DNA from 3 places in the Aminobacter sp. SR38 genome. Region 1 is predicted to be linked to each of the others. Evidence: riboswitches for the same ligand, from Rfam matches in the RefSeq annotation. Region 1 holds a riboswitch; each other region holds the start of a gene.
What was found. A riboswitch is a leader RNA that binds a small molecule or an ion and turns the genes downstream of it on or off. The one in region 1 is predicted to bind cobalamin.
Positions count from the first base shown of each region.

Region 1 (9,736 bases):
CGAATACAGATATTCCTGGAAGCGGCAGAACTGGTTCGACAACCAGCGCGACGAACACCTGGCAGTCCGCAACGGCGTCGGCCTGTTCGACATGACTTCCTTCGGCAAAATCAAGATCGAGGGCCGTGATGCGCTGGCCTATCTGCAGCGCCTCTGCGCCAACGACATGGATGTCGAGCCCGGCCGGATCGTCTACACCCAGATGCTCAACCAGCGCGGCGGCATCGAAAGCGACCTGACGGTCACACGGCTTTCACCGACGGTCTTCCTGGCCGTCGTGCCCGGCGCCACGCTTCGCCGCGACCTCGCCTGGCTGCGGAGGCATCTTCGCGACGAATTCGTCGTCATCACCGACGTAACTCCGGCAGGATCGGTGCTCTGCCTGATGGGACCGAATTCGCGGGAGCTGATCGAAAAAGTCAGCCCCAACGATTTCTCCAACGACAAAAATCCGTTCGGAACCTGGCAGGAGATCGAGATCGGCATGGGCCTTGGCCGCGCCCATCGCGTCACCTATGTCGGCGAACTCGGTTGGGAGCTCTATATTCCGACCGACCAGGCGGCGCATGTATTCGAGGTCATCGAGGAAGCCGGCGCCGATCTTGGGCTGAAGCTGTGCGGCCTCCACGCGCTCGATTCCTGCCGCATCGAGAAGGCTTTTCGGCATTTCGGCCATGACATCACCGACGAGGATCATGTTCTGGAGGCCGGACTCGGCTTTGCGGTCAAGACCGGCAAGGGCGACTTCATCGGCCGCGACGCGGTGCTGCGCAAGCGCGAGGCGGGTCTTGCCCGCCGGTTGGTCCAGTTCCGGCTGACCGACCCCGAGCCGCTGCTGTTCCACAACGAGGCCATCGTCCGCAACGGCAAGATCGTCGGCACGATCACCTCGGGCAATTATGGCCATTATCTCGGCGGCGCCATCGGGCTCGGTTATGTCCCCTGCGCTAACGAGACCGAGGCAGACGTGCTCGGTTCGCGCTACGAGATCGAGATCGCCGGCGAACGTTTTACCGCCGAAGCCTCGCTGCAGCCGATGTACGATCCCAAGGCCGAACGCGTGCGCATGTAGCCGCCCCTTACAAAATCGCCCGCGCTGACATATTCAAACGGAGGCAAATTCATGCGGCGAGGCCGGGCAGTGACGAAAAAGCAGCGACGCGTCTGGTGGGGCGACTTCAAGGCGGCCGATTTCGCCGGTCTCGATCCGGAAATGACGATCGCCGTCATCCCTGTCGCGGCCATCGAGCAACACGGCCCGCATCTGCCCGTCTCGACCGACCTTTCGATCATGGAAGGCATGCTGGCCGAGACCTTCGCCCATCTGCCCGACGACCTCGACGCCCGCTTCCTGCCGATCCAGGCAGTCGGCAAGTCCGACGAGCATATGCAGGCACCCGGCACGCTCAGCCTGCCCGCCAATATGCTGGTCGACGCCTGGACCGAACTCGGCGCCTCGATCGCCCGCGCGGGCATCCGCAAGTTCGTGTTCGTCACCTCGCATGGCGGCAATGAGGAGGTGATGGGCATCGTCTCGCGCGAACTGCGGGTGCGCTTCTACGCCCTGTCGGTGCGCTCGAGCTGGGGCCGCTTCGGCACGCCCGACGGCCTCTACCTTCCTCGCGAGATCCAGCTCGGCATTCATGGCGGCGATGTCGAGACTTCGCTGATGCTGCATTTCCGCCCCGAGCTGGTCGAGATGGCAAAGGCCCAGGACTTTGCCTCCAGCTTCGAGCGCACTGAGGCCGAGTTCGACCTGCTGCGCTCACATGGCCCACACGGCTTCTCGTGGATATCAAGCGATCTCAACCCGCATGGCGTGGTCGGCAATGCGCTCGCCGCCACCGCCGAGAAAGGGCGGCTGACGGCCACACATCAAGCCAAGGGCTTCGTTCGCCTGCTGCAGGACATCCGCAAGGCGAAGTTGGCGGAATGGCTGGCGTAGAGATGGTGCGTCCTTCGAGGCTCGCCGATCGAAAGACAGCGGCTCAACGGGGTGAAGGGTCGCACGACCGGCCTCATCCTGAGGTGTGAGCCCGAACGGTCTGCGCTGTTGTGCACAGCCCATCGGCGGGCGGGCCCTGAAGGACGTACGACCAGCCAAGCTGAACCCTGACCGCCTAGACCTCCAGCCCGAATGTCACGCCCTCGAAACAATCGGCGCCACGACCGATGGCGGCGATCGCCGTCACCATGCGCCCGTTGCGTCCCAGAACGTGGTCTGCCACCGCAATCAGCCGCGGATTGGGCGTTGCCGTTGGTGAAAGTCTCCGCAACAGCAGGGCAAGCTCCGTCTCGTCGCGCGACGGATCGAATGCCGCAGCGATAATGTAGGCCGACGCCGTCGACCGGCTTACACCAGCCCAGCAATTGATCGCCAGCGGCCGCGAGCGGTCCCAGGCGCGAGCGAAATCGAGCAATTGCCGCACATGGGCCTCGCCGGGCAGCGTCATGCCGTCCTGCTCGACCGCGATGTCGTGCATGTTCATCAAAAGGTGATTCTCGGCGCGGATCGACACTGGCCGCGTCATTTCCATTCCGGCCGAAAGCAGTGAGACAAGCCGCTCGGCCCCGATGCGCGCAACTGTCTCGTCGACCTTCGAAAGCGGGCAGACAAAGATCACGGCGCAGCCTCCTTCTTCGCCGCTTCCCGGTCCTGCGCCCAGTCACCCAGGGCCACGTCAAGCCGCCGCCACTCGACTTCGTGGCCCGGCAGGCCGCAGCGCAACTGGGTCGGTCGATCGGTGAAACCGCGCACCAGGATACCCTCGCGCCCCAGTGCCTTGAACAGCCCGGCGGCGTCGGAAATGTCGACATGGCGGAACAGCGACGTGCCACCGGTGACGATCACGCCAGCGCGGGCAAAGGCCTGGTCGAGACGATGCGCGGCATGCGCCAGCGTCGTCCGCATCTCACGCTGCCAGTCAGCATCCGACAGTGCCTTGATGCCATACTCGAGCGACGGTACGGCCACCGACCAGGGCCCGAGCTCTTCCTCCAGTCGACCGGCGATATCGGGGTGGGCCAGTGCAAAGCCGAGACGGATGCCGGCCAGCCCGTAGAACTTGCCGAAGGAGCGCAGCACCACGAGGCCACTATGTTCGACGTCGCCGGCAAGGCTCTGCGCCTGCGGGCCGACGTCCATGAACGCCTCGTCGACGACCAGAAGCCCACCGCGGGCGCGCAGGCTGGCGGCCAGTTCAAGCAGGTCCTTGCGCTGCACGACACGGCCGTCAGGGTTGTTCGGATTGACCACGACGGCGAGGTCGGCGTCGAAAAGCTGCCCGAAATCGCGCGTCTCGGCCACCTGATGACCGGCGATCGCAGCGGCGCGGGCGTGTTCCTGATAGGTCGGCCCGAGCACGAGGGCGCGGCCGGACCGCACCAGCGAGGCGATGCGCGGCAATAGAATCTGCGTGCCCGGCGCCGGCACCACATGGGCGGCCGAGGGCGCACCGTAAGCAGTTGCGGCAACCGCTGCGAGGTCGCGCGCCCGACCCGGCTCGGGCAGGCGCGACAAGGCTGTGGCAGGCAGCTCGAAAAGCGGATAGGAGTTTGGATTGATCCCGGTCGACAGGTCGACGAATGGCTCGGGCGCTCCCGGAAACAGCGCCCTCGCCCGTTCCAGGCTGCCGCCGTGGTCCACGGTCCCTGTCCTACGTCCTGCAAGAAGCGTCATGTCTTTTCCGCTCGCCTTCCTGTCGCTTCTGGTTGAACTCGGTCTCGGCTATCCGGACCGGCTTGTGCGCAAGATCGGTCATCCGGTCATCTGGATCGGTAAGCTGATATCCTTTCTCGACATCAGCCTCAACCGAGCCACCGATACCGACGCTCAGCGCCGCATCTGGGGTGTCGCCGCCCTCGTCGTCATCGTCACAGTGCCCGCCACAATCGCCTTCGCCCTGGAGCGGCTGTTCGGTTTGCTGCCCCTCGGCATGCTCTTGACCGCCATCGCCGCTTCCAGCCTCGTCGCCCAGCGCAGCCTCGGCAGCCATGTGAAGGCGGTCGCCGACGCGCTCGACAGCGGCGGTATCATTGCCGGCCGCAAGGCCGTGTCGCAGATCGTCGGCCGCGACCCCGAGCGTCTCGACGAAGCAGGCGTCAGCCGTGCCGCAATCGAGAGCCTGGCCGAAAACTTCTCCGACGGCATCACCGCACCTGCCTTCTGGCTCGCCATCTCAGGTTTCGCTGGAGGTGCCGCCTACAAGGCGGCCAACACCGCCGATTCGATGATCGGCCACCGCACCAGCCGCCACGGAGCCTTCGGCTGGGCCGCCGCCCGTTTCGACGACCTCATCAACCTGCCGGCCTCACGCCTGACCGCGCTTGCCATCGTGCTCGCCGCCTTTCTCGTGCCCGGCGCCGACCCGAAGGCCGCCTGGGAGGCCGTCTGGCGCGACGCCCAAAAACATCGTTCACCCAATGCCGGCTGGCCCGAGGCCGCCATGGCCGGCGCGCTCGGCCTCGCCCTTGCCGGCCCTCGCGCCTATGGCGGCGTTTTGGTCGAGGACGCCTTCATGGGCGCGGGCGGCCGCCGGGACGCCAATGCCCGGGATATCCGCGCAGCACTCCGCCTCTACTGGACCGCCGACGCCATCCTGGTCGGCGCCATCGGCCTGATCGGCTTCGCCATCTGGCTCTGACACAGCAGCGCTAGAACTCGATTCCCTTCTGAGCCTTCACGCCGGCCGAGAAGTGATGCTTGGTCGCGCCCATCTCGGTGACAAGGTCGGCAGCCTCGACCAGCGCCGGCTTGGCGTTGCGGCCGGTGACCACGACATGCAGGCCCTCGCGACGGTTCTTCAGCGTCGCGACCACCGCCTCCAGATCGAGATAGTCATAGCGCAGTGCGATATTGAGCTCGTCGAGCACGACAAGCGAAATTGTCGGGTCGGCCAGCAGTTCCTGCGCCTTTGCCCAGGCTGCTTCGGCGGCGGCGATGTCGCGCTTGATGTCCTGCGTCTCCCAGGTAAAGCCCTCGCCCATCGTGTGCCAGACGGCGCGGTCACCGAAGGCGGCGAATGCGTCCTGCTCGCCCGAATGCCAGGCGCCCTTGATGAACTGCACGACGCCAACCCGCTGGCCATAACCCAGCATGCGCAGCGCCAGACCGAATGCCGCGGTCGACTTGCCCTTGCCGGGACCCGTGTTGACGATCAGCAGCCCCTTCTCGACGATGGTCTTGCCGGCGACCTCGGCATCCTGAACCGCCTTGCGCTTGGCCATCTTGGCGCGGTGACGTTCGGCTTCCTGCTCGTCGATCGTCTTCATCATTTCACCTTCATCGGCAGGCCGGCGACAAGAAACAGCACCTCTTCGGCCACGGCCGCCACCTTCTGATTGAGCCTGCCGGCATCGTCACGAAAACGGCGGGCCAGTGCATTGTCGGGCACGATGCCGAGCCCAACCTCGTTGGAGACCACGAACCACGGCCCGCGCGGACGCGACAGTGCCTCGACGAGCGCCGCACATTCGGCCTCGACGTCATGATCGGCCAGCAGATGATTGGTAAGCCAAAGCGTCAGGCAGTCGACCAGAACAGGCGCGCCATCGGGCAGGCTGGCGAGCGCGCCGACCAGATCCAGCGGCGCGTCGAGCGTCCGCCAGCCCTCGCCACGGCGTCCCAGATGGATCGAAATGCGCTCACGCATCTCGTCGTCATAAGCCTGCGCCGTGGCAACATAGGTCCACGGCGCAGGAAATTGGGTGATGAGCTGCTCGGCATGCGCGCTCTTGCCGGAGCGCGCGCCGCCGAGCAGGAGGGTCAGCATCTCAGGCAAGGCGGCTGTTCAGAGACGGCGCCGGCTCGCTCATGAAGCGGTTGCGCACATAGCCCGCCACCGCACCCAGCACGACCCAGAACACCAGATTGGTGATGGTGACGGCGACGACGAAGCTGTGGTGCAGGTCTGCTGGAATCGGCGACTCGTGGCTTTCCGGTTGCGGTGCACCGACGATGTGCGGCGCAACGATCAGCACCACACCGAGTATCGCCAGCGGCAGCGACTGCTTGAAGGCGATCAGCGCGAGACCCGCCGCGGTGGCGACGACGGTCAGCGTCCACCAGATCTGGCGTGCGCCAAGATCGGCGGCCGGCATCGCCGGCAGCTCCGGCGGCAGGCCAAGACCGGGAGCCAGGGTAAACACGGCAAAGCCGGCAAAGCCCCAGAACACGCCCTGGCGCCAGTTGGCGATGCCACCGGCAAACTCGGAAACGGCGATCAGGATCAGGCCGAAAGCGATGCCGCTGACGATATTGGCGAGCGCCGAATAGGCAAAACGTTCAGCGCCGTCGGCCGGAGCCCAGGCTTCTTCTTCGGCTGGCGCCGCAGTCTGTGCCGCCGTGGTTTCGGCGCCGGCCGCAGGGGCGGTCGCCTCAGTACCGGCAACTGGTGCCGCGGCGTGCTCATGGCCACCGCCGGCGTTCTCATAGGTCTCCGCCTTGAGGATCAGCGGGACGGTTGCATAGGTCTGGAGTGCGGCAAGGACCACGCCTGCCAATAGCCCGCTGATCGCCGCGATGAACACGACGTTTCTGAAGATGGACATTGTTGGATCGCCTTGGTTAGTGGCAGGGGAAAGCCATCGAGTGGCGATAGTCGTGGGCAGCGTTGTGCACCACGTCCATATGCGAGAACCCGAGGAAGCCAACAACGAAAAGGCCGAGCAGCGCGGCAAGCGCCAGCTGCATGCTACGCGACTGCGAAGAGACGTCGGTGCCGAGAGCAGAAACAGTGTTCATCACAAGTCCTTTCGCCCTCCACCCGAGGGCACAGAGATAAGTGCCTGTCGCCGGCAGGTCTCCTGGCTTGCGGATCGGCACCCTTCCCCGCCTTCCCGAAGCAAGCTTCAGTGGCATTTGAGGAGAGCTAACCGCATACAGTTGCGGGGGCAGCCACGGCTTTGGACCTTCAAATGGCCCTTACCGCATTCCCTCTTGATTCCGTAACGGAACCGACGACGCCGCAACTATAGAAACAAATGGCTTGGGCGGCAAACCAAATTCCGACGCCGCCGCGCTCGAAAGCGGCGTTCCGGCGATCATCCGCGGGCCACGATTCGCTCGGCCACCAGATGCTGGAGCCGCCACAGATGCCGGTCGTGGATCGCCCGCTGCTCGAGGTTGCTGACCACATTATAGAGATAGTCCGCAGCCGAACCCCAATGGCCGCAGGTCGTCGCCAGTCGCTCCGCCACCGCGTCCTCGCCCAGCGCGCCGGCATAGGCGTGGCCTTTGCGGTTGATGACGAAGGCGAGCGCGGTCAACGGACCTTCATCGGTGGCGAGCTTCAGCCAGCGCGGCTTGTAGGTGGAGGGTTTCAGCGTCATCTCGCGGCGAAACAGCTTGTCCAGCTGCTCGCGGCGGTCGCCGTCCGTCAGCCTGAGCGCCACGCCCTTGCACTGGCCGCCGCGATCCATGCCCATCATCAGTCCAGGCTCAGCCTTTGTGGCGCGCCAGCGGGTCATGTTGATGCAGAACGAACGGTGCCAGCCGCGCGCCAGCGCCACCCTTTCGTCGGTGTGCTCCACCTCGGGTTTCCAGATCAGCGATCCATAGGCAAACAGCCACAACGGTCCATTGCCGGGACGCGCGGCAAGCGTCTCGTCGATCATCACCTCATAGTCGGCGTCGTCGAGATGCATCGCATCGGGGTCGGGGCCCGTGTCAGCGACCTCGCGATGGCAACGCGCCACCAGCTCCTCGGTCAGCGCCATCTTTCGTCCGCTCATGCCCGCCCCATCAATTGCTTAACCCTGTGCACGACAGACAGTTCTGCTCTCTTCCGCCCCGCTTCAACCATGATAGTGCTGCATGGGCGCTGCAACACCCGAAAACGCAGAAGCGAACAACATGACGATGCAACCGGACCCCGACCAGATCAAAGCACCTTCTCGGCGCGTATCGGTCATCGACATCGCCCGCGGCGTAGCCCTGATCGCCATGGCGATCTACCACTTCGCCTGGGACCTCGAATTCTTCGGTTATGCCGATCCGGGCATGACCGCCTATGGCAACTGGAAGCTGTTCGCGCGCTGCATCGCCTCGAGCTTCCTGTTCCTCGTCGGTGTCAGCCTGGTGCTGGCACATGCCAAGGGCATCCGCTGGCCCGGCTATTTCAGGCGGCTCGCCATGGTGACAGCGGCGGCACTAGCGATCACCGTCGCCACCTGGTTCGCCACGCCAGACACCTTCATCTTCTTCGGCATCCTGCATCATATCGCGCTCGCCAGCGTGCTTGGCCTTGCCTTCCTACGCGTCCCGCCGGTGCTGACGCTGATCGCCGCTGCTCTGGTGATCGTAGCACCCCACTATCTGCGCTCGGAGGCGTTCAATCACCCGGCCCTGGTCTGGATCGGCCTTTCCACCGCCAACCCGCGCTCCAACGATTTCGTCCCGCTGTTCCCCTTCTTCGGCGCGGTGCTGGCTGGCATCGGCGTCGCCGGACTGGCGCTCAGGGCAGGCCTGATCGAAAAGATGGCGCGGCTTCAGCCCGGCGCCTGGTCGCGCCCCCTCTCCTTCTTTGGTCGCCACAGCCTTGCCTTTTACCTCATTCACCAGCCGGTGATGATCTCGCTGGTCTGGCTCTTCGCCCAGCTCTTCCCGGCCCCGGTCGAAACCCGCGAGGTCACTTTCCTGAAATCCTGCCAGCTTTCCTGCGAGCAGAGCCGCGACACCGATTTCTGCTCGCGCTACTGTGTCTGCATGCTCGACGAGTTGCAGAAGGATGATTCGTTCGATCGGCTCTATGCCTCCGACCAGAGCCCGAAGTTGAAGGCCCATGTCGGGCAGACCGCCGCCATGTGCACGACAAGCACCGAAAATCAGACGATACCAGGAGGAGCGCAGTGACCAATCCCAACGCCGCCCCCAGCAAGGTGCCATGGCCGCCGATCCTCTACCTCGCAGCAATCGTGGTGGCGGCGGTGCTCGGACTGCTCTATCCCTTGCCGTGGATCACCGAACCGCTGTCGGACTTGCTTTTTGCCGCCGGCTGGCTGGCGGTTGCCGGCGTTGTTGCGATCTATTATTCGGCCATGCAGACGCTGAAGCGGGCCAAGACCACCATCCGCCCCGACAGGCCGTCCGAGCATCTGGTCACGTCGGGCGCCTTCTCCTTCACCCGCAACCCGATCTATTTCGCCAACACGCTGCTGATGATCGCCATCGGGCTGATCACCGCAAATGTCTGGTTCCTGGCGCTGGCCCTCATTGCCGCCTTTGCCACGCAAAAGCTCGCCATCGTACCGGAGGAAAAGCACCTGCAGGCACGTTTCGGCAAGAAATACATCGATTACGCGAAGAAGGTCCGGCGCTGGATCTAACCGGCGACGGCGGTCGCTTGCTTTCGGAGAAAACTGCTCGTCCCATAGACGGCGACGATCGCCAGCGCGAACACCAGCCATAAGATCAAGCCGATCCATTGATGCTGGGCCGCATCGCCGCCTTCAAACACGCGGCCGAGATAGCGGACGCTGTTCTGGTGAGATGCATGCATCAGGATCGCCGGCAGCACGCTTCCGGCCGAGTTCTGGTACAGCCACGTGAACACCACCGCTGCCGCCATGACATTGAGCGCGCTGGAAATGCTGTAGTCGTTCAGCAGCACCAGCGGCAGGTGCCAGGCCGCCCAGATCAGCCCGAGCACCAGACTGGCATTCAGCGCTCCGCGCTCGCCGAGAAGCAAGGGCAGTGCAAAGCCCCGCCATCCCGGCTCCTCGCCAAGCGGACCGCTGA
Region 1 covers NZ_CP062112.1:5,232,279-5,242,014, reverse strand. The annotation lists gene IG197_RS25645 (FAD-dependent oxidoreductase) at 1-1,072, shown strand, start outside; gene IG197_RS25640 (creatininase family protein) at 1,142-1,945, shown strand; gene IG197_RS25635 (tyrosine phosphatase family protein) at 2,121-2,624, opposite strand; gene cobD (threonine-phosphate decarboxylase CobD) at 2,621-3,646, opposite strand; gene cbiB (adenosylcobinamide-phosphate synthase CbiB) at 3,678-4,643, shown strand; gene cobO (cob(I)yrinic acid a,c-diamide adenosyltransferase) at 4,654-5,271, opposite strand; gene cobU (bifunctional adenosylcobinamide kinase/adenosylcobinamide-phosphate guanylyltransferase) at 5,271-5,771, opposite strand; gene IG197_RS25610 (CbtA family protein) at 5,773-6,549, opposite strand; gene IG197_RS25605 (CbtB-domain containing protein) at 6,566-6,742, opposite strand; cobalamin riboswitch at 6,777-6,974, opposite strand; gene IG197_RS25600 (gamma-glutamylcyclotransferase) at 7,042-7,731, opposite strand; gene IG197_RS25595 (DUF1624 domain-containing protein) at 7,853-8,851, shown strand; gene IG197_RS25590 (isoprenylcysteine carboxylmethyltransferase family protein) at 8,848-9,324, shown strand; gene IG197_RS25585 (CPBP family intramembrane glutamic endopeptidase) at 9,321-9,736, opposite strand, start outside.

Region 2 (9,736 bases), 2.4 Mb from region 1:
CGGGCCGCTTCCGCAATCCTCACCCCTTGAAATCCGTCCTCGCCTGAATACGATTAGGCATAGCCGGAGGATCTGATCATGGGCGACGCTCAGTACCTCAATCATAAGCTCGAATGCCCTCATTGCGGCACTATTCGCCTACGTATCCCTGAGAATGTAGAGCCGGATACGCCAATCTCGTGTGAGGACTGCGGCCAGCATCTTGGCATTTGGGATGAGCTGCAAACCGACTTCGAGCGCCAGGGTGGCGCGAGCGGAATATTTCGGATCGACAAGGGGCGCATCAGGAAGGTCGGATAGGACCAAGCGTACCGGCGTTAGCGTTTTTTCGCCAGGAACCGGGCTTCCCTTACAAGGGATGACCACTGATATCCGAGATCCGCAACAAGCTTACGAGCTTGTTGTTCAGTGATGCCGGTCTCTTCCATCAAGCGACGAACCAAGAAGTCTCCCATGCTAAGCGGTTCCCTTGGTTCGTCGGTCATTTCGCCTACCTTTTTCACGCAAAGGCCTACCGCTTCCGATTGGTAAGAAGCGGCAGGCCTGCTGCTCAGGAGCGAGCGACGGCGGGGGGTTGTCGGGTCGCTCCGGCATCATAAATTCGGCAATACGGGAATGGTTCCGAGATATGTGAAAGCCTGCCGTGGGTAAAACTCCGGCAGGCTTTCACCTTGAACGTGGCCGAAAGGGACAGGACCACGTCGCCTTGTGCAGGCTTTCTGATAATCCACGATTTGGGCTGAGGTTCCCCAAAAAACCAAAAAGGCCCGCCACCTTTCGGCAGCGGGGTGATTGGGTGGTTAGTCGGCGGTACTGCAAACATGGCCGCTTCAGCCATGGTGCCGCGGCAGCGTTAACGGCCGGTAAACTCAGCCGCGAGTGGCTGCAAAAGGGGTGACTACCTGCCGGTGCGCATCCTCGAGGAAGACGGAGAGACAGACGGGAGCGCGTGACCTAAGTCAAACGTGAACGCTCGGCAACCGAAGTGGCGCCCGGCAATTAAAGGGGCAGGTTACCCTGCCCCCTGAGCGCCTACCTGTTCTTACCGGGCAGATCAGTCGTCGTTGTCGTCGTGCAATTATTGCACGAGGTCTCGCCCTGCTTCAGTTGCCCGTGCGGTCCAGACGTCTCGGTCGTGGTGCTTGTCTGGCCACTGTTGTCGGGATTGGCGCTGTCGTTTGTGTTGCCGCCATTCCCCTGTCCCGATGTGGTGGTGGTCTCGCTGTCAAAACCATTCTTCACCGCAAAAGCAGGGGCGGAAAATGCCGAGACAGCAAGCGCAAGAGCAATCGTGAGCGTGGTAAGCTTTTTCATCTAAGCCTCCGTTGGACGTATGAAACGCCGCATCTTGGGAGGCACGGCCCCTATGCCATATCCAGCTTATGCCCGTCTGGCGGGCATATCAACGAAAACTAATGAATCGAGGCATCGCCCCTTGCTCCTAAGGCGTACAATCAGTTGGCACTCAGCGCTGAAGGAGATACGTCATGGCCGCGTACTTCATCGCCGACGTCGATGTCACGGATTCCGCGATGTTCGAAGAATACAAACGAGAGGTTCCCGCGACGGAACAGCGATACGGTGGCAAATATCTAGGACGGGGAGGCACAGCCACCGTCCTTGAGGGCGACTGGAAACCTCATCGCCTTGGGCTTTCGCGTCATTCAGATATTCGTCGCAGACCTCGGAGAGGATAGCGGTCTTGCGCAGCTGCTTTCTTTTCTGCAGAAGGGTCGCCGCCCATGCTGACCTCTGTCAGGTTCTCGCGGGCAAGCTGCCGGGCCTCGTCAGGGGTGAGCGTCCCAACCCGCCCTAGCGTCATCTTGCGGTGGCGGTTTTCGACGGTACGGTACTTGATGATGGACGACGCCACCCCGGTGGGCATCATGCGGACACCGAAGCCCTTAAGCTCCGTGTCCCAAAGACTTTGCTCGCCAGACTGGTCAGGTTCGAGTGCGTCGACAATGCGCTTGGTGAGCTTCGGCAAAGCGTGACCCCATCAATCCCGGAAGATGTGGTCCAACGGCGGAACCAACTGAAATCAAATTTCCGCCGCTCCCGTCAAGCGCCGGTAAATGAGATAAAGCAGCAATCCATTGATTTATCTCGCTGAATCAAGAATGGGTAAACTTGAGGCGCATCGGGGGAAACACGTCGTGATAAAATTCGTAATGATGGGTCGCGTGTTCGAGTCACGCAAGCGGCACCAGTTTCCCAGGAAAATCAGCTCCTTCAAGATGCCCACGCGGCATCGGAAATCTATGCCCATTTCGGGACTGTCCTTCGCCCCACGAGGTGCAGACGGATCAGTCCGCGATGGCGTCGACGCTTGCCGCGAGAGCATCTTCGACAAGCGTACGGATCCTGGCCTGGGCTCCGACCAGCTGGGCCCGCCAATTGCCGGTGCGCAATTCGTCAAGAGCCGCCCGCACCGTTTCGGCAGACACCTTATCCGCGTGGAACACAAATGGCCAACCGGTCCTGCCGACCACGGCTGAAACCTTAGCTCCACCGGGAACCTGATCGATCGCAATCACCGGCTTTCCTGCGGCGAGCGCCAACAGCGCCCCATGCATGCGGGTCGTCAGCACGATGTCGGATCGTGCGAACCCGGCATGGATCTTCCCAGGACCATTCTCAGGTGATAGCACCGTGTCGATTTCGATCGGGTGTAGCGTCGACCCGCGCACCACATCTTGGAACATCGCCAATGCCTGAGGTGCCATCGCAACTCGCCTGGCGCCATACTCGCCTTGAGGGCCACGCAGGCAAACACCTGCGGTCTCGAGCCGCTCCTTTCCAGTGGGTTCAACGGCCTCCGAAACGGCGAGATCGAAATACGGTGGATCGACGCCATCACGGCCAACAATGTGATGGAAGCGGCGATTCATCCTGGCGTGATTGGGAAGGACGCTGACGCCTGCCGCGATCTTGGTCGCATGCCTGTGGACAGACAAAAGGTCGTTCAGGTCGCGACTGTAGGTGATCGGACCACAGACGAACACGAGCTTTTTCGCAGGCTTGATCGCATAGAGATCATCAACCGGCAGATGGCCCGGAATCTGCAGTTCCGGATGCGAAATGACGGCGTGCTCGACGCCGCCCAGACGCAGCCTCGATGACAGGTTGTCGACCGCCATCAGGTCGCCGATCGTCGGACCGCCCCTGTAGCCGTAGCTTCCCCACCAGAACAGAAGCGTCGGCGGCGTGTCGACGGTGCGCGCAGTCAGATATACACGACGAAAGGAGCTTAGCCGGCTCTTCAGCGACATCAGTGCAGTCTCGAAACGAGCTATTGAGTGACAACGGCGTCCAGAAGGCTGCCGCGTATGATTTCGCGTCCTGATATGACCGACGCGCTCAAATGAACGCCAAGCGTCCGATTGGTTGCTATATCGGGCCAGGACAGCCCGCGATCGAAGAGCAGGTTGGTGTTCTGGTAGCTGACCGGATAGAACACATCGATCGGCTTGGCCGAAGCTGCAATTTCGTGGCGCCGGGTGACGTTGGTCAACAGTTGCGGTCCAATGACACCCCAACGATGGCGGGATACCGGGACAGGCAGGCGCATGGCCTTGCGCAGGCGCAGCAACCGTCTCTTTGTGCTTCGATACCACCATGGAATGAAATGAGGATCGCTGGATGCCGCGATCAGCTCATTGAGCGCCGGATGCTGCGAAGGCAGCCCCAGCACGGCGCCATTGATCGCCTTGTCGGATTCCCAGCCGAAGAGGAATTCCTCCTGCTGGATCGGCCTCAGGCAATAGACATCGCAATCCACGTATATGCCGAGGCCCGCCCGCAGGATGCGGTACCGATAGATATCCGACGCCAAAGCCAGGCTACCGGTCGTCTCATGCGCAACGATTTCCGATCGAGCCATCAACCGTTGGGCGTCGAAAAGTTCGACGCCTTCAGGCACGTCCTCCGGCCGGTCAAACACATGCAGAACGACACGATGCCCATTTCGAAGAAACGACCTCAGACACCCCGCGTGGACCGGCCCCAATCTGTTGCCGATCCACAGCGAATTCACCACTGCCAACATGAATTACCACCCCATACCTGCCCGGGGCCTAAATAAACCAGCTCGGGCAAAGGTCAACCTTCTGCAAGCACAGGTGGTGGCTCGCAGTAGCTGCGGACAAGGTCGACGGTGATGTTGTGGTGGTCGCGCAGCGAGCGATCAGTCCTGGCCGCAAAGCCTGGAAAGGTGCTCATTCTCGGCCGGGGAACGCAACATGCGCGATGCATCTCGCGTTGTTTGATCATTCAAAGCTGCACCAGCCTTTTCCCAAGGAAATTAAGCCAGCAAGGCATCACCGGTGCGCCTGGTTCCGCTCACTGTCGGAACCAGGTCGAATCAATCAGGCGTTCGCCCGCGTGCACGAGCCGGCCGGCAGCCTTCTTCGACAGCCGATGGAGATATCCCCGCCGGTTGCGCGGTGTTTCCTACGATCCCAGCGTAACGACGAAGTGCTTCGTCACCGGCTCGATGATCTTCCAGGTGCCCCTGAAATCCGCTTCCACGACGAACGCGTCGCCCGGCCCAACCTCGACGGGCGTGCCGCCATCCGGCGTGATGATGATGCGACCCGAGATCATGTGGACGAACTCGTAGTCGGTGTAGCTGGCGTGGTAGGTGCCTGGCGTGGCCTGCCACGTTCCCGACAGCACCTTGCCATCCCCGGTCGTATGCTGGACGGCCGTCTTCATCGTCGGCTTTCCGTCGACCACCACCCATCCCGGTAGGTCGTTGGAATCGGCACCTTCCGGCTGGCCAAATTTGAGGATTGTTTTGTTCGCCATGGTATTCTCCTCCCTTAAGACACCCCTGCATAGCCGACGCCCTCAATTCAGGCAACTTTGTTTCCTTATGATAAAGAGGCGTATTCCTAGGTTGGTGTTCTGCCACCGCCCCTTGCGGAATCAGCCCTGTCGGTGTTGATGGACGGATGTTTAGCAAGGACTCATAGATGAAGGCCAAACTGCTCGCTGCGGTGACGATGCTCGCAGTTGCCGGCTGTGCATCCCAGCCTGCCGACTATGCCACCACACTCTCCGCCAAGGATCCCAAATGGCGGTCAGCGGACTGCACGAAAGCTCGAGTTGAGGCGGCGAACTACGCAGCGCAAGAGAAAGAAACGCTGAGCGTATCGGCAGGGCTGCTGCTTGGCCCATACGGGCTCGGCATCGCCATGGCCGGTAAGGAACATCGCGCCAAGATGCGCAAGCAATTCGCCCGGAACATGCATCTGAAATGCTCGAGCAAGCCCCTTCCGGCCAGCCTGGCGAGCAGCGCGGACACCGCGAAGCGGTAACTTCAGTCCTCACTGCCAACGGCGCGCATGTGCGGCAAGCTCGTCGCGCGCCTGCTCCAATGCCTCCGGCGAAGCGTTCGCCCACGCGGTGAGCCGCCGCCGCGCACATCATCGACACCTCCGATCCTCACCTGTGGCTGTCGCGATTGCATGCCGGGCCACATTGGTGGGGTGCCCACGAAAACAGGCCAAAGCTGCTCTGCAATCATTCTGGCGACCCGCCTGGTGGCCGTTTCCAGCGTCTCACGTTGGCGGTAACTCACGACACTCGCCGGTGTCCTGGCAACGCACCGGTGGACGGCCGCTCAGATTGCCCTGAACGGGCTCGACGCCGCTTGCGATCCAGCCGCTCTACACGAGAAGTTGAACGACCGCGCCGTCCGCTCGCTGGCGTTGGTTGACCTTACGTTAGGAACCTCTAAACGACCTACAGGCTCACCTCGTCCTTACCCCACCTTGGACCACCCGAGCTTAGCGCCCGCCCTGCCCCCCCAATCAATGGGCGGGCGCGTCCCCTCGCACATCCGATGTCGCGCAGACAAGCTTATCAGCCGCGGACGCCTTCACATCGCAGCTGCGAGCTTCCCGCTTCATATCGACGCCGGTTGCCGATTTTCATGTCGATATGCCTCGGGCAGGCGCCGTTCGCCTTGTGCGGTTTGCACAGAAGGCAGCCGGCCCTGGCATTCCTGGGCTTATTCCGCTTGTGGTGCATGTCCATCTCCGGTCTCTACCGGTGCGCCCCGATGGCGCACGGTCATGATCGGAAGGGCTGCTTGGCAATCGTCGTCCATCGCCGGACCATGTGCAGCAACACCAAGCGATCGCAAGGCAGCGCATTGCTGGCCTAGGTACTTGTCCATCGACAACCCTTGACTTGCGTCTGCCCGCATATAGCTTGCCGCGCGGTTATGGTTCTTCTGCTTTCGGGCGGAAGCTAAGAGGGAATTCGGTGCGAAACCGAAGCTGCCCCGCAACTGTAAGCGGTGAGCCGCATTGCCGATTGTGTCACTGGCCGACGGCCGGGAAGGCAGGCAATGAGCCGAGACCCGCGAGCCAGGAGACCTGCCTGACCGAGTGATGTTTCGTGGGCGGGGTGTACCACCGGAGCGCAGGTTCGTGCAGGCGGCGCTATCGGCCATCGCCTTTCACCAACATGCGTTGCGACAATCCCGACCGCAGTCAGGCCAGGGATCGATCGTTTGCACAATACCGAAGTTGAGACCGCGCAGTCCCAGGCCAGACGTGCCATCGTGCTCGTCGCCAGGTCGGCCTTTGCTGCCGCGCCCTACAGGCAGATGCAGCAGCTCTGTGATCTCGCCGCGGCGTTGCCCGGCGTCGATCACACCAGCTTCGGCTTCACCGAACAAGGCACGCCGTCGCTGCGCGAGGCGCTTGCGGCACTTCGCCAGCAGGATTTCTCCGATATCCTCATCCTGCCGCTGATGCTGCCGATCGAGCCCAGCTTCAATGCCTGGCTCACCAAGTCGCTGCGCCGGTGGCAGGCCGAGGACGCGGCACCTTGGCCGACGGTGCGCATCGCGCGGGGCCTCGCCGAAAGCCCGCTGCTGGCTGCAATGATGGCCGACCTCGTCACCGGCGCCGACGCGACGCCGCCCATCCCGCCGCTCGACAGGCTGGCGCCGGAGGGCTCGCTCGTGCCGGCGCAGAAACGCCGCGTGCTGGTCTGCCAGGGCGGCCCGTGCAATGCCGCCGGCGCGGACCTGATCTGGGGCCACCTGCGCAACCAGCAGGACCGCCAGAAGCTGCGCGTGACCGGCGACGGCACGATGAGCGCCAAATCGACCTGCCTTGGCCCCTGTAACCTGGCACCGGTGCTGCAGGTCTTTCCCGAAGGCACCTATTACGGCGGGGTCACCGAGGCCGCCGTCGACCGCATAGTCACCGAACATCTGCTCGGCGGCGCGGTGGTCGACGACTTTGCCTACCACCCCACCGGCCGCAAGCAGGTGCTGCGGTGAAGGCCCATTGAAAACAAGGGGGATCGTGTCGTTCCGCCACCATCTGCTTTTCGCCCCTGCCTTTTGTCGGCCTGGACAGCGACATGCTGTTCTGCCGTGAACCTGATCTGGCACTGGAAGTTGCTGCGGCCGCCCTTCGGCTCCGTCGACGTCAAGGGCATGTGCACATATGGCCGCGACGACCGATCCTCGGGACGGTTATTGGCAGGCGCCGTCCCGGACTTTGGGCGTCGACTACGACCTGGTGCCGATGATCGAGACCACCGTCGACAAGGCTGGGGTCAAAGCGAGCTAATATGGCGGCCTCGTCGTGGTTCGGCGAGAAGACCGTATCCTCGGCTACTCGGCTGTTTCGAGCGTTCGGTGGCAGCAAAGCTCGCGCCCAATGTCAGCCATCGTGTCGAGGCGGGCCACGGGGTCGTTTCCGCCCGGGGAAGCGAGCTGTGGGACAGTTCGCAGGCCTGCCTGTCGCTGGCCATGCCGGGCAGCGGCCTGACGATGCGCACCTTGTCGGCACCGCACAACTTTCCGCACCACCTGTTCGACCCGATTCCGGCCGAACAGCAACGCTTGCCGTTGTCGATCGTCCACTATCACGACGTCTTTACCAGGCACGGCGCGCAATCCGCTGCTCAACGGATCGACGGATGTTCCCGCCGATATCCGCCACTGGCTGGAAGCCAAGGCTGAAACGCTCAGCAGCGGCAGCGGCGCCTGGGGTCGTCGGGCACAGGTCCGATGGGATGACACAGCCTGTTGCGATCCACGTCAATCCATCGATCTAATTGACCCAAGGGAAACATCAGCGACTATTGCGCAGGGCTAGATCAGTTCAGTGGGCGGTGGCAGTCATGGCAATTCAAGTATCCTATTCGCGGCGTGATGTCCGCGAAGAGTTGGTGCGTCGGCGCGAGACTTACATCGCGGCGCAAAGATCTCTGTCACCGCCTTCGCCGCGGGGATATGGCAACATGGAATGCGTCCATTGTCATAATCGCTTCATCGGCGTCACCGCTGCCGCCTGGAAGTTCGGCCTCTGCGACGACTGCCTGCATCACGACTGATTGTCCAGCCAGCGCAGCTCCCTTTGCGGGAGTTCCAGCGCCTGGATCGACGGCTGTGGAACTTCCGTGTCCGCGGCGTCCCAGGCACATTCTTGGGCGATCTACCTTCCCCGATGATCCGGCCAACCCCGCATCCGCAAAAGCAGTAGGTCGCCGCCACGGCCCACCGTCCACATTCATATTTCGGGGTAATTCCAAACGTACCTTGACCCTGAATTAGAAACTGCGCAACCTCGCCCGAAACGGAGGAGGCGGCTCGATCGTGGGGAAGCGATCCGGGCCGCAAATGGGAGCATCTATGTCCGACCAGATCGCGGCGTCGTCCGCCACGCCCGCAATTGCGCGCCGACCGCTTCTGGCCCGCATCGACTGGCTCAATTTGAGCGGCCTCGCCTTCTATCATGTCGTCGCGCTCTACGCCTTGCTGCCCTGGTTCTTCAGCTGGACCGGCGTCATCCTCTGCATCGCCGGCATCTATGTCTTCGGCACGCTCGGCATCAACCTCTGCTACCACAGGCTTCTCACCCATCGCGGCTTCACCTGCCCGAAATGGCTCGAGCACGGGCTTGCGATCATCGCCGTCTGCGCCTTCCAGGACACGCCGGCGCGCTGGGTTGCGGTGCACCGCCGCCACCATGAGCACGCCGACGAGGAGCCGGATCCGCACAGCCCGATCGTCACCTTCCTCTGGGCCCATATCGGCTGGCTGCTGGTCAAGTCGCCCGACATGGAGCGCATGCAGATCTACGGCCGCTACGCCAAAGACATCGTTCGCGACCCGTTCTACCGCAAGCTCGACAAGCCGCATGTCTATCTCGGCATCATCATCGCGTCCTGGGCAGCTTTCTTCGGCGGCGGCGTCGCCGCGAGCCTGATCACCGGCGGCACGACTGACGAGGCGATCCAGCTCGGCCTCAGCCTGCTCGTCTGGGGCGTGTTCGCGCGCACCGTGATTACCTGGCACATCACCTGGTCGGTCAATTCGGTCACCCATGTCTGGGGCTACCGCAACTACGACACGACAGACGACAGCACCAACAACGTCATCGTCGGCCTGCTCAGCAATGGCGAGGGCTGGCACAACAACCACCACGCCGACCCGCGCTCGGCCCGCCACGGCCACCACTGGTGGGAATTCGACGTCACCTACCTGACCATCAGGTTGCTCGGCGTGCTCGGACTGGCGAGCAAGATCGCAGAGCCGCGGAAGCGCGCCGACTAGCGCCGCCAGACCTTTTCAAGAGGGGACAAAAAAGATCGCCGGCGAAGCTGTGCTTGCCGGCGATCGCAACTACGTCTCGGGTGGTTTCGCTAGGCTTGTTTCACCAGTCTGAGCAGTACGAGCAGGATCACCGCGCCGATGGTGGCA
Region 2 covers NZ_CP062112.1:1,965,983-1,975,718, forward strand. The annotation lists gene IG197_RS09560 (hypothetical protein) at 79-300, shown strand; gene IG197_RS09565 (hypothetical protein) at 318-485, opposite strand; gene IG197_RS09570 (hypothetical protein) at 1,033-1,314, opposite strand; gene IG197_RS09575 (DUF1330 domain-containing protein) at 1,533-1,697, shown strand; gene IG197_RS09580 (Arm DNA-binding domain-containing protein) at 1,661-1,987, opposite strand; gene IG197_RS09585 (polysaccharide pyruvyl transferase family protein) at 2,307-3,272, opposite strand; gene IG197_RS09590 (glycosyltransferase) at 3,293-4,048, opposite strand; gene IG197_RS09595 (cupin domain-containing protein) at 4,453-4,809, opposite strand; gene IG197_RS09600 (hypothetical protein) at 4,977-5,321, shown strand; cobalamin riboswitch at 6,217-6,409, shown strand; gene IG197_RS09605 ((2Fe-2S) ferredoxin domain-containing protein) at 6,524-7,303, shown strand; gene IG197_RS36645 (hypothetical protein) at 7,473-7,598, shown strand; gene IG197_RS09610 (hypothetical protein) at 7,667-7,993, shown strand; gene IG197_RS09615 (hypothetical protein) at 8,155-8,367, shown strand; gene IG197_RS09620 (fatty acid desaturase) at 8,666-9,589, shown strand; gene IG197_RS09625 (GlsB/YeaQ/YmgE family stress response membrane protein) at 9,679-9,736, opposite strand, start outside.
Region 2: linked by a shared signal. The riboswitch ahead of IG197_RS09605 ((2Fe-2S) ferredoxin domain-containing protein) and the one ahead of IG197_RS25605 (CbtB-domain containing protein) in region 1 are both predicted to bind cobalamin.

Region 3 (9,736 bases), 2.8 Mb from region 1:
CTGGACGCCGCGGTCGAAGCCGCAAGGCAGGCCGTCAAGGGCAAGGGCAAGGCGCTGATCCTGATGACCAACGGCCCGAAGATCACCGCCTACGGCCCCGGCTCGCGCTTCGGCTGGGTGCACAAGACGCTCGACCTGGAGCCGGCTGTCGCCGACGTCGAGGCGGCAACGCATGGCGAGGCGATCTCGTTCGAATTCATCAGCAAGACCAACCCGGACTGGCTGCTGGTGCTCGACCGCGCCGCGGCGATCGGCTCGAACGACCAGGGCGCCAAGGCAACGCTCGACAACGAGCTGGTGGCCCAGACGACCGCATGGAAGAAGGGCCAGGTGATCTTCCTGCCGTCGCCCGACTTCTACATCGCCGCCGGTGGCGTGCAGTCGACGCATCGCGTGCTGTCCACCATCGAGCAAGCCTTCGCCAAGGCCAAGTGATGGTAGCGTTGCCCAACGCCCGGCTGCTCGTCGCCGCCGGGCTCGTCGGGCTTTTTGCCGTCAGCCTGAGCATCGGCGTCGATGATCTGCCGATGGGCAGCGTGTTCAGCGACGCTGGCGCACTGCAGCTTCTTTTGGTCAGCCGCCTTCCGCGAACCGTGGCCGTGGTGCTGACCGGCGCCGGCCTGGCGATTGCGGGGCTGGTGCTGCAGATCCTGGTGCGCAACCGCTTTGTCGAGCCGATCACCACCGGCACCGGCCAGAGCGCCGCGCTCGGCGTGCTTGCCGTGACCTTGCTGTTTCCGACCGCCTCGATCGCGATGAAGACGCTGGGCGCCAGCGTGACCGCACTTGCCGGCACGTCGATCTTCCTTGGCATCGCGCATCGGCTGCCGCCGACGCAGCCCTTTCTCATCCCGCTGTTTGGCCTCGTCTATGGCGGCGTCATCGGGGCTGCGGTGACGTTCATCGCCTGGCAGACCGACCTTTTGCAGTATGTCGACGTCTGGACCAATGGCGAGTTCTCCGGCGTGCTGCGCGGACGCTACGAGCTGCTGTGGATCACGGCTGCCATGGTGGCGCTGGCCTGGTGGGTCGCCGACCGGCTGACCATCGCCGCGATGGGGCGCGAGGTCAGCCTCGGGCTCGGCCTCAACTACCAACGCATCGTCCAGCTCGGCCTGGTCATGGTGGCGGTGATCTCGTCGCTGGCCGTCGTCGTCGTCGGCATGATCCCTTTCGTCGGACTGGTGGTACCCAATCTCGTTTCGCGCCTGATGGGCGACAATCTGAAGAGCGCCCTGCCTTGGGTCGCGGTCACCGGCGCTACACTCCTGCTGGCCTGTGACGTCGTCAGCCGCGTCATCCGCTACCCCTACGAAATTCCTGTCGGTACCGTGCTCGGCGTCGTCGGTTCGGGGCTGTTCCTGTGGATCCTGTTCGGGCGGGCGCAGCGTGCCTGACAAACGTCTCCTGATAATGGCTGTCGCAGCCCTGATCGCGGTGATTGCCTTCATGACCATCGGCCTGCGCGGCAACATCGCCTTCGCGCTCGAACTGCGCGCCGTGCGGCTGGTGACGCTGATTCAGGTCGGCGTCGCAATCGCAATCTCGACGGTGGTGTTCCAGACGGTGACCGCCAACCGGGTGCTGACGCCGCAGATCATGGGGCTCGACGCGCTTTACCTGTTCGGCCAGATGGCGCTGGTGCTGGCGCTCGGCAGCGTCGGTTACGTCGCGCTCGACCCGCGCCTGAAATTCGCCGGCGAGGCCGGCCTGATGATGGTCATGGCGCTGGTACTGTTCCTGCCGATGCTGCGGCGGCGGTTCGACATCGGCCTGCTGCTGCTGACCGGCGTCGTGCTCGGCGTGCTGTTCCGCTGCCTCGCCTCGCTTATCGCGCGGCTGATCGACCCGAACGAATTCGCCGTCGTCCAAGGTTCGAGTTACGCCGACTTCAACACGGTGCGGCCGGACCTGGTCGTCATCGGCCTGGTGGTGACGACGATTGCCGCCATCATCCTCTGGCGCCAGCGCCACCTGCTCGACATCGTCGCCCTGGGCGCCGACAGAGCCACCGGGCTTGGCGTGTCATGGACCAAGGCGCTGACCGGGCTGCTGCTTTTGGTGGCTGCCCTGGTTGCGGTGTCGACGGCGCTGGTCGGGCCGGTAACCTTCTTCGGGCTTCTGGTGGTGGCGCTGGCCGAGCGCATCGTCGATAGCCGCCGCCATCACCTGTTGCTGCCGGCGGCGATGCTGACCGCCGTCATCGTGCTGCTTGGCGGCCAGATGGTGCTGCAGCATCTTCTGGGCGGTGCCGCGACGCTCGGCGTCGTCATCGAATTCGTGGGGGGCCTCGTCTTCCTGGCCATGCTGATCACAACGAGCAAGCGATGATCGAGATCAAGAATGTTTCGTTGCGCCTCGGCGACACGCAAATCCTGGAGGATGTGTCGCTGACCATGCCCAAGGGTGGGGTGACCGCGCTGGTCGGGCCCAACGGCGCCGGCAAGTCGAGCCTGTTGTCGCTGATCGCCCGGCTGCAGCCGCTGCAGAGCGGATCGATCTCGGTCGACGGCCTGCCGGTCGACACGACGCCAAGCCGCCAGCTGGCCAGGACGCTCGCCATATTGCGCCAGGACCCGGCGGTGGCAAGCCGGCTCAAGGTGCGCGAACTCGTCGGCTTCGGCCGCTTTCCGCACCAGCGCGGGCGAATCGACGCAAACGACATGAAGCTGATCGAGGCGGCCTTGCAGCAGTTCGGCCTGATGGATCTCGCCGACCGCTTCCTCGACAATCTGTCGGGCGGCCAGCGCCAGCGCGCCATGGTCGCCATGGCCTTCTGCCAGGGCACCGACTACATGCTGCTGGACGAACCGCTGAACAATCTCGACATGCTGTTTGCCCGCCAGTTGATGCGTGACCTGCGCGCGGCCGCCGACAACGACAAACGCACCGTCATCGTCGTGCTGCACGACATCAATCACGCCGCCGTCTATGCCGACCGGATCGTTGCAATGAAATCGGGGTGCGTCGTCGCCGACGGATCGCCGGCCGAGGTACTTCAGCCCGACATGCTGGCCCGCGTCTTTGGCTACGGCATGGACGTCATCGACGTCGGCGGCGCGCCGCTGGTGCTGCACCACCGCTGACTTTTCCCAACTCCGGACGGAAAACGCTGCACGGTTTTCCTGACTTGCGCTACGCCTCGACCTCGATCGCCGACAGCGGCTTCGAGCAGCAGGCAAGGATGAAGCCATCGTCGATCTCGTGGTCGAGGATGCCGCCATTGTGGCTCATCTCGACCTCGCCGGAGAGCTTCCTGACCTTGCAGGTGCCGCATAGGCCGAACTCGCAGGCCGCCGGAATACGCACGCCCGAAGCACGCGCCGTCTGCAGCACGGTCTGGCCCGAGAGGCAGTCGGCGTCGACATCAGACAACGCGAAACGAACCGGCAGGACGGCATCCGGCACAGTCTCGCTGTCCTCGCCCGGCGTCGAGAACGGCGCGGGGACCTCCTCGACGGCAGGTGCGGCAAAGCTTTCCTGATGGTAGCGGGACATGTCGAAGCCGGAAGACTCGAGCATGCCGCGCACCGCACGCATGAAGGGGTCTGGGCCGCAGCAGAACACCTCACGCTCGCGAAAGTCGGGCGACAGCAACGGCAGTCGCACCGCATCGATGCGGCCCATATGGCCGAACCAGCCTTCGCGGCTCGACCGCTCCTCGATCATGAAACCGAGCGACAGTCCGGGCATGTGTGTGCCCAGCAGTTCGAGCTCCTTCCGGAAGATGATTTCTTCCGGACGGCGCGCGCAGTTGACGAAGGATACGTCCGTCCACGGCGCGCAGTCGTTGAGCCAGCGCAGCATCGACATCATCGGCGTGATGCCGGACCCGGCCGAGACGAACAGATATTTGGCGGCCGGATGCTGGTGCAGCGAGAAGTCGCCTGAAGGGCCATAGGCCTTGATGCGGACGCCCGGCTTCAGATGGTCGAACATCCAGCGTGTGCCGACGCTGCCCGCCTGCGCCTTGACGGTGACGGCGATGGAGAACGGCCGCGACGGGCTGGACGACAGCGTGTAGGTGCGCATGACGGGTGCCGGTTCGGCCGGCAGTTCGAGCGTCACGAACTGGCCCGGCTTGTAGCGGAACCAGGTCTGGTTGTCGGAGCGGAAGGTGAAAGTCCTGACGTCGGGCGCCTCGTCGGTGACGCCGATGACCTCCAGCACCTGGAGCCGGTCGTTCCAGGGCGCCATTTCGTCGAGGTTGCGGTAAAGGCCAAGCTCGGTCATCGCGTTCATGCCCCTCTCCCGGTCAGGCGACGTTGCGCAGGACCGGCTTGCCGCCGTCGGCCAGCCGCGGTTCGATGAAGCCGACGTACCATTCGATGAACTGCATGACGCCGCCCTCGTGTTCCTCCGAATAAGGCCCGGGCTCGTAGGCCGGCGATTTGATGCCGAAGGCATTTTCCTCGACGATGCGGCGGTCCTGGTCGTTGGTCTCGGTCCAGACATGGGTCAGTTCGGCCAGGTCGTAGTCGACGCCTTCGACGGCATCCTTGTGAACCAGCCATTTGGTGGTGACGGCCGTTTCCGTGGCGCTGATCGGCAGCACGCGGAAGGTGACGGCATGGTCGCCGAGCACATGGTTCCAGGTTGTCGGATAGTGATAGAGCAGCAGCGTGCCGATCCTGTCGGCCGAGACGCTGTCGGAGAGGTTTTTCCGCACTGCACGCTTGCCCGACATGGTGTAGCTCACCGCGTCACGCAGCAGTGGCGCGCGTGTCGCCCTGTACTGGCCGCCGGCATCGATGCGGAACTTGCTCGGCAACCCCACCGCCTCGCACTTTGCCCAGTGCGCCAGCATTTCGGGATCGCTTTCGGCGCCATTGACGCCGGTAACGTTCGGCGCCTCGGGAAAGGTCTTGCACAGCTCAGGGTGATTGCCGGCGCAGTGGTAACACTCGCGGTTGTTTTCCCAGACCAGCTTCCAGTTTCCCTTCTCGACGATTGTGCTTTCGAAGGCGACCTTGGCTTCGCGCAGCCGGTGCGGCAGCAGGTACGGCTCGACCATGCCCCGCATCGGCGCGAAGTCGGCGGGCTCGTCGGCGAGGCAGATGAAGATGTAGCCGCCGACGGATTCGCAGGCGACCGGCTTCAGGCCGAACTGGCTCTTGTCGAAACCTTCCGCCATCTGGCGCGCGAACAGCAGGCGGCCGTCGAGTTCGTAGGTCCACTGGTGATAGGGGCAGACGAGCTTGGCCGCCGTACCCTTGTCCGTGGTGCAGACGCGGCTGCCGCGATGCCGGCAGGAATTGTGGAAGGCGCGCAACTCACCCTTCTGGTCGCGGACGAGCACGACGGGATAGTCGCCGACCTGGACGGTGAAGAAGCTGCCCGGCTTGGCCAGTTCGCAGTCATGGCCGACAAACAGCCAGTCGCGGTACCAGATCAGCTCGAGGTCGAGCCGGTAGAAATCCGGGTCGGTGTAAAAGGGCTGTGCCAGGCTGAACCCGTCGCGGCGTCCGCGCAGCAGCTTCAGCATTTCGTTCTTCGCATCCATGTCCTGTCCTCGCACCAAGGACTGAACGGGTGGCTTGATTTGGGAAGAACGCCAGCCGGCGGACGCAGAGGTCCGTGCAGCAACGATCCGCCTCTTGACCGCCCACCGCGATCAGTCGAGTTCTGTCAGGTTCAAGGCTGGTTTCCGGGCTTCGGAGCTGTCCTTTCGGACTGTCTCGACACCTTCCCAGGCCGGCTGGCCCAGTGGTCTCCCGTCGAAACAATAACTCCGCCACCGTTGCGGGGGCAGCGCCGGCTTCTCACCGGCTTCCCAATTCTCCGCTTCGTCTCACACTCGAAGCAGCACCTTGAACATGACCGGATCAGACCACGGATTGGTGGCCGGGCACGAGCATGAAAACGACACGGGCTCAGCGCAAAGGCGACAGAGCCCATGTGATGTCACCGTGTTGCTATTCGGCCGCTTCGGCGAACGATGCCGGCACATAGTTGAGGATCGGCCCGAGCCAGCGCTCGACCTCGGCGATGGTCATGCCCTTGCGCCGCGCATAATCCTCGACCTGGTCGCGCTCGACCTTGGCGACGCCGAAATAATAACTCTCGGGGTGGGCGAGATAGATGCCGGAGACCGACGAGCCCGGCCACATCGCCATGCTTTCGGTGAGGCTGACGCCGGCGGTTTTCTCGGCATCGAGCAGGCGGAACAAGGTCACCTTTTCGGTGTGGTCGGGCTGGGCGGGATAGCCCGGCGCCGGACGGATGCCGCGATAGGGCTCACCGATCAGGTCGTCGGGCGCGAGGTTTTCATCAGGCGCGTAGCCCCAGAACTCCTTGCGCACCTTCTCGTGCATGCGTTCAGCGAAGGCCTCTGCGAAACGGTCGGCCAGCGCCTTGACCATGATCGAGGAGTAGTCGTCATTGGCGCGTTCGAAGCGCTCGGCGATCGCCACTTCCTCGATGCCTGCAGTGACCACGAAGCCGCCGAGATAATCCGGCTTGCCGCTGTCGGCGGGAGCGATGAAGTCGGCCAGTGCGACATTGGCCTTGCCGTCGCGCTTGGTCAGCTGCTGGCGCAGGGTGAAGAAGGTGGCAAGCTCCTCGCTGCGTGCCTCGTCGGTGAACAGCCTGACGTCGTCGCCGACCGAATTGGCCGGCCAGAAGCCGATGACGGCCTTGGGCGCGAACCATGTCTCGTCGATGATCTTGCGGAGCATCGCCTGCGCGTCGTCGAACAGCTGGCGCGCCGCGGCGCCCTGCTTCTCGTCCTCGAGGATCTTGGGGTAACGGCCCTTGAGTTCCCAGGTCTGGAAGAACGGCGTCCAGTCGATGTAGCGGGCCAGTTCGGCCAGGTCCCAGGCTTCGAACACCCTGGTGCCGAGGAAGGTTGGCTTCGGCGGCGCATAAGATGACCAGTCGACCTTGTGCGCATTGGCACGCGCCTTGGCCAACGGCAATCGCTGCTTGTCAGCTTCGGCGCGGTGATGGGCGTCGGCGACCTTCTGGTATTCGGCTTGCACCTGTTCAACGTAGCTGCCCTTGGCCTCAGGGGACAGCAGGTTGGAGACAACGCCAACAGCGCGGCTGGCATCGGTGACGTAGACTGTCTGGCCGGCGCTGTAGCGGGGATGGATCTTCACCGCGGTGTGGACGCGACTCGTGGTGGCGCCGCCGATCAGCAGCGGAATGTCGAACCCCTCGCGCTCCATTTCGGCGGCGACATGCGCCATTTCGTCGAGCGAGGGCGTGATCAGGCCGGACAGGCCAATGATGTCGACCTTCTCGTCCTTGGCAACCTGGAGGATCTTGGTTGCCGGCACCATGACGCCGAGATCGATGATCTCGTAGTTGTTGCAGGCCAGCACGACGCCGACGATGTTCTTGCCGATGTCATGGACGTCGCCCTTCACCGTTGCCATCAAAATCTTGCCGGCAGTCTGGCGTTCGCCATTGTCGATGCCGTTAGCGGCGTTGGCCGCCTTTTCCGCCTCCATATGTGGCAGCAAGCCGGCCACCGCCTGCTTCATGACACGGGCCGACTTGACGACCTGCGGCAGGAACATCTTGCCGGCACCGAACAGATCGCCGACGACATTCATGCCGGCCATCAGTGGGCCTTCGATGACGTGCAGCGGACGCTCGGCCCTCAGCCGCGCCTCGTCGGTATCGGCGTCGATGAACTCGGTGATGCCGTTGACCAGAGCGTGACTGATGCGTTGCTCGACAGGCCAGTCACGCCAGGCAAGGTCGCGCTCCTTGGCTTCCTTGCCGGCCGCGCCCTTGAAGCGCTCGGCAATGTCCAGCAGCCTTTCGGTGGCGGTGCCGCCGGCCTTGGGCAGGCGGTTGAGCACGACGTCCTCACAGGCCTCGCGCAACTCCGGGTCGATCGATTCATAGACGGCGAGCTGGCCGGCATTGACGATGCCCATGTCCATGCCGGCCTGGATGCAGTGATACAGGAACACGGCGTGCATCGCCTCTCGCACCGGCTCGTTGCCGCGGAACGAGAACGACAGGTTCGACACGCCGCCCGAGACATGGACATGCGGCAAGGTCTGGGTGATTTCCCGCGTCGCCTCGATGAAGTCGACACCGTAATTGTCGTGCTCCTCGATGCCGGTGGCGACAGCGAAGATGTTGGGATCGAAGATAATGTCCTCGGGCGCGAAGCCGGCTTGCTCGGTCAAGAGCTTGTAGGCGCGAGTGCAGATCTCGACTTTGCGCGCCTTAGTGTCGGCCTGACCCTGCTCGTCGAATGCCATGACGACGACGGCAGCGCCATAGGCCCGGCACAGCCGGGCATGATGCAGGAAGGCTTCCTCGCCTTCCTTCATCGAGATCGAATTGACGATCGGTTTGCCCTGGACGCATTTCAGCCCGGCCTCGATCACCTCCCATTTGGAGCTGTCGATCATGACGGGCACGCGTGCGATGTCGGGTTCGGCGGCGATAAGATTGAGGTACTCGACCATCGCCTTCTTCGAGTCGATCAGGCCCTCGTCCATGTTGATGTCGATGATCTGCGCGCCATTGACGACCTGGTCGCGGGCGACGTCGAGGGCGGCGGCATAGTCGCCTGATGTGATCAGCTTGCGGAACTTGGCCGAGCCGGTGACGTTGGTGCGCTCGCCGACATTGACGAAGGGGATCTCGTCGGTGAGCGTGAACGGCTCGAGGCCCGACAGGCGCATCTGCGGCTTGAGCTCCGGCACCTGGCGCGGTGGATATTTGGCGACAGCCTGCGCGATGGCGCGGATGTGCTCAGGCGTCGAGCCGCAGCAGCCGCCGACAATGTTGATGAAACCCTCGCGCGCGAAGTCCTCGACTTGGGAGGCCATGAATTCGGGGCTCTCGTCATACTGGCCGAAGGCGTTGGGCAGGCCGGCATTGGGATAGGCGCAGATGAAGGTCTCGGCGACATCGGACAGTTCGGCCAGATGCGGGCGCATGGCGGCCGCACCAAGCGCGCAGTTGAGGCCGACCGTGAACGGATCTGCATGGCGGACCGAATTCCAGAAGGCCGACGGCGTCTGGCCGGACAATGTGCGGCCGGACAGGTCGGTGATGGTGCCCGAAATCATCACCGGCAGGCGCACGCCCTTTTCGATGAAGATCTCGTCGCAGGCAAAGATTGCCGCCTTGGCGTTGAGCGTGTCGAAGATGGTCTCGATCAGGATGATGTCGGCGCCGCCGTCGATCAGGCCACGCAGCTGTTCGCCGTAAGCGATGCGCAAATCGTCGAAGGTGACGGCGCGGTAGCCGGGATTGTTGACGTCAGGCGAGATCGAGGCGGTGCGGTTGGTCGGCCCGAGCGCGCCGGCGACAAAGCGGCGCTTGCCGTCTTCCTGCTGCGCTCGGACGACGGCGCGGCGGACCAGCCGCGCGCCGTCGCGATTGAGCTCATAGACCATGTCCTCCATGCCGTAGTCGGCCTGGGCGATGGAGGTCGACGAAAAGGTGTTGGTCTCGATGATGTCGGCGCCGGCGATAGCGTATTTGTAGTGGATCTCCTCGATCGCCTTGGGCTGCGACAGGATCAAGAGGTCGTTGTTGCCCTGCTGATGGCAGGCGCAACCGGTGAATTTGTCGCCGCGGAAATGGTCCTCGTCGAAGCCGAGCCCCTGGATCTGGGTACCCATCGCGCCATCGAGGATCAGGATGCGCTCGCGCGCCGCCGCTTTCAGCGCTGCCATCACCTCCGAACCGTCTGGCTTGGCGGCAACCGACCCAAACAGGGCGTCGAGCGAGGTGGCGTTTTGCGACACTTTTCATCCTT
Region 3 covers NZ_CP062112.1:2,417,743-2,427,478, forward strand. The annotation lists gene IG197_RS11885 (siderophore ABC transporter substrate-binding protein) at 1-435, shown strand, start outside; gene IG197_RS11890 (ABC transporter permease) at 435-1,397, shown strand; gene IG197_RS11895 (iron chelate uptake ABC transporter family permease subunit) at 1,390-2,331, shown strand; gene IG197_RS11900 (ABC transporter ATP-binding protein) at 2,328-3,086, shown strand; gene IG197_RS11905 (hybrid-cluster NAD(P)-dependent oxidoreductase) at 3,136-4,233, opposite strand; gene IG197_RS11910 (aromatic ring-hydroxylating dioxygenase subunit alpha) at 4,256-5,503, opposite strand; cobalamin riboswitch at 5,621-5,828, opposite strand; gene metH (methionine synthase) at 5,916-9,653, opposite strand.
Region 3: linked by a shared signal. The riboswitch ahead of IG197_RS11910 (aromatic ring-hydroxylating dioxygenase subunit alpha) and the one ahead of IG197_RS25605 (CbtB-domain containing protein) in region 1 are both predicted to bind cobalamin.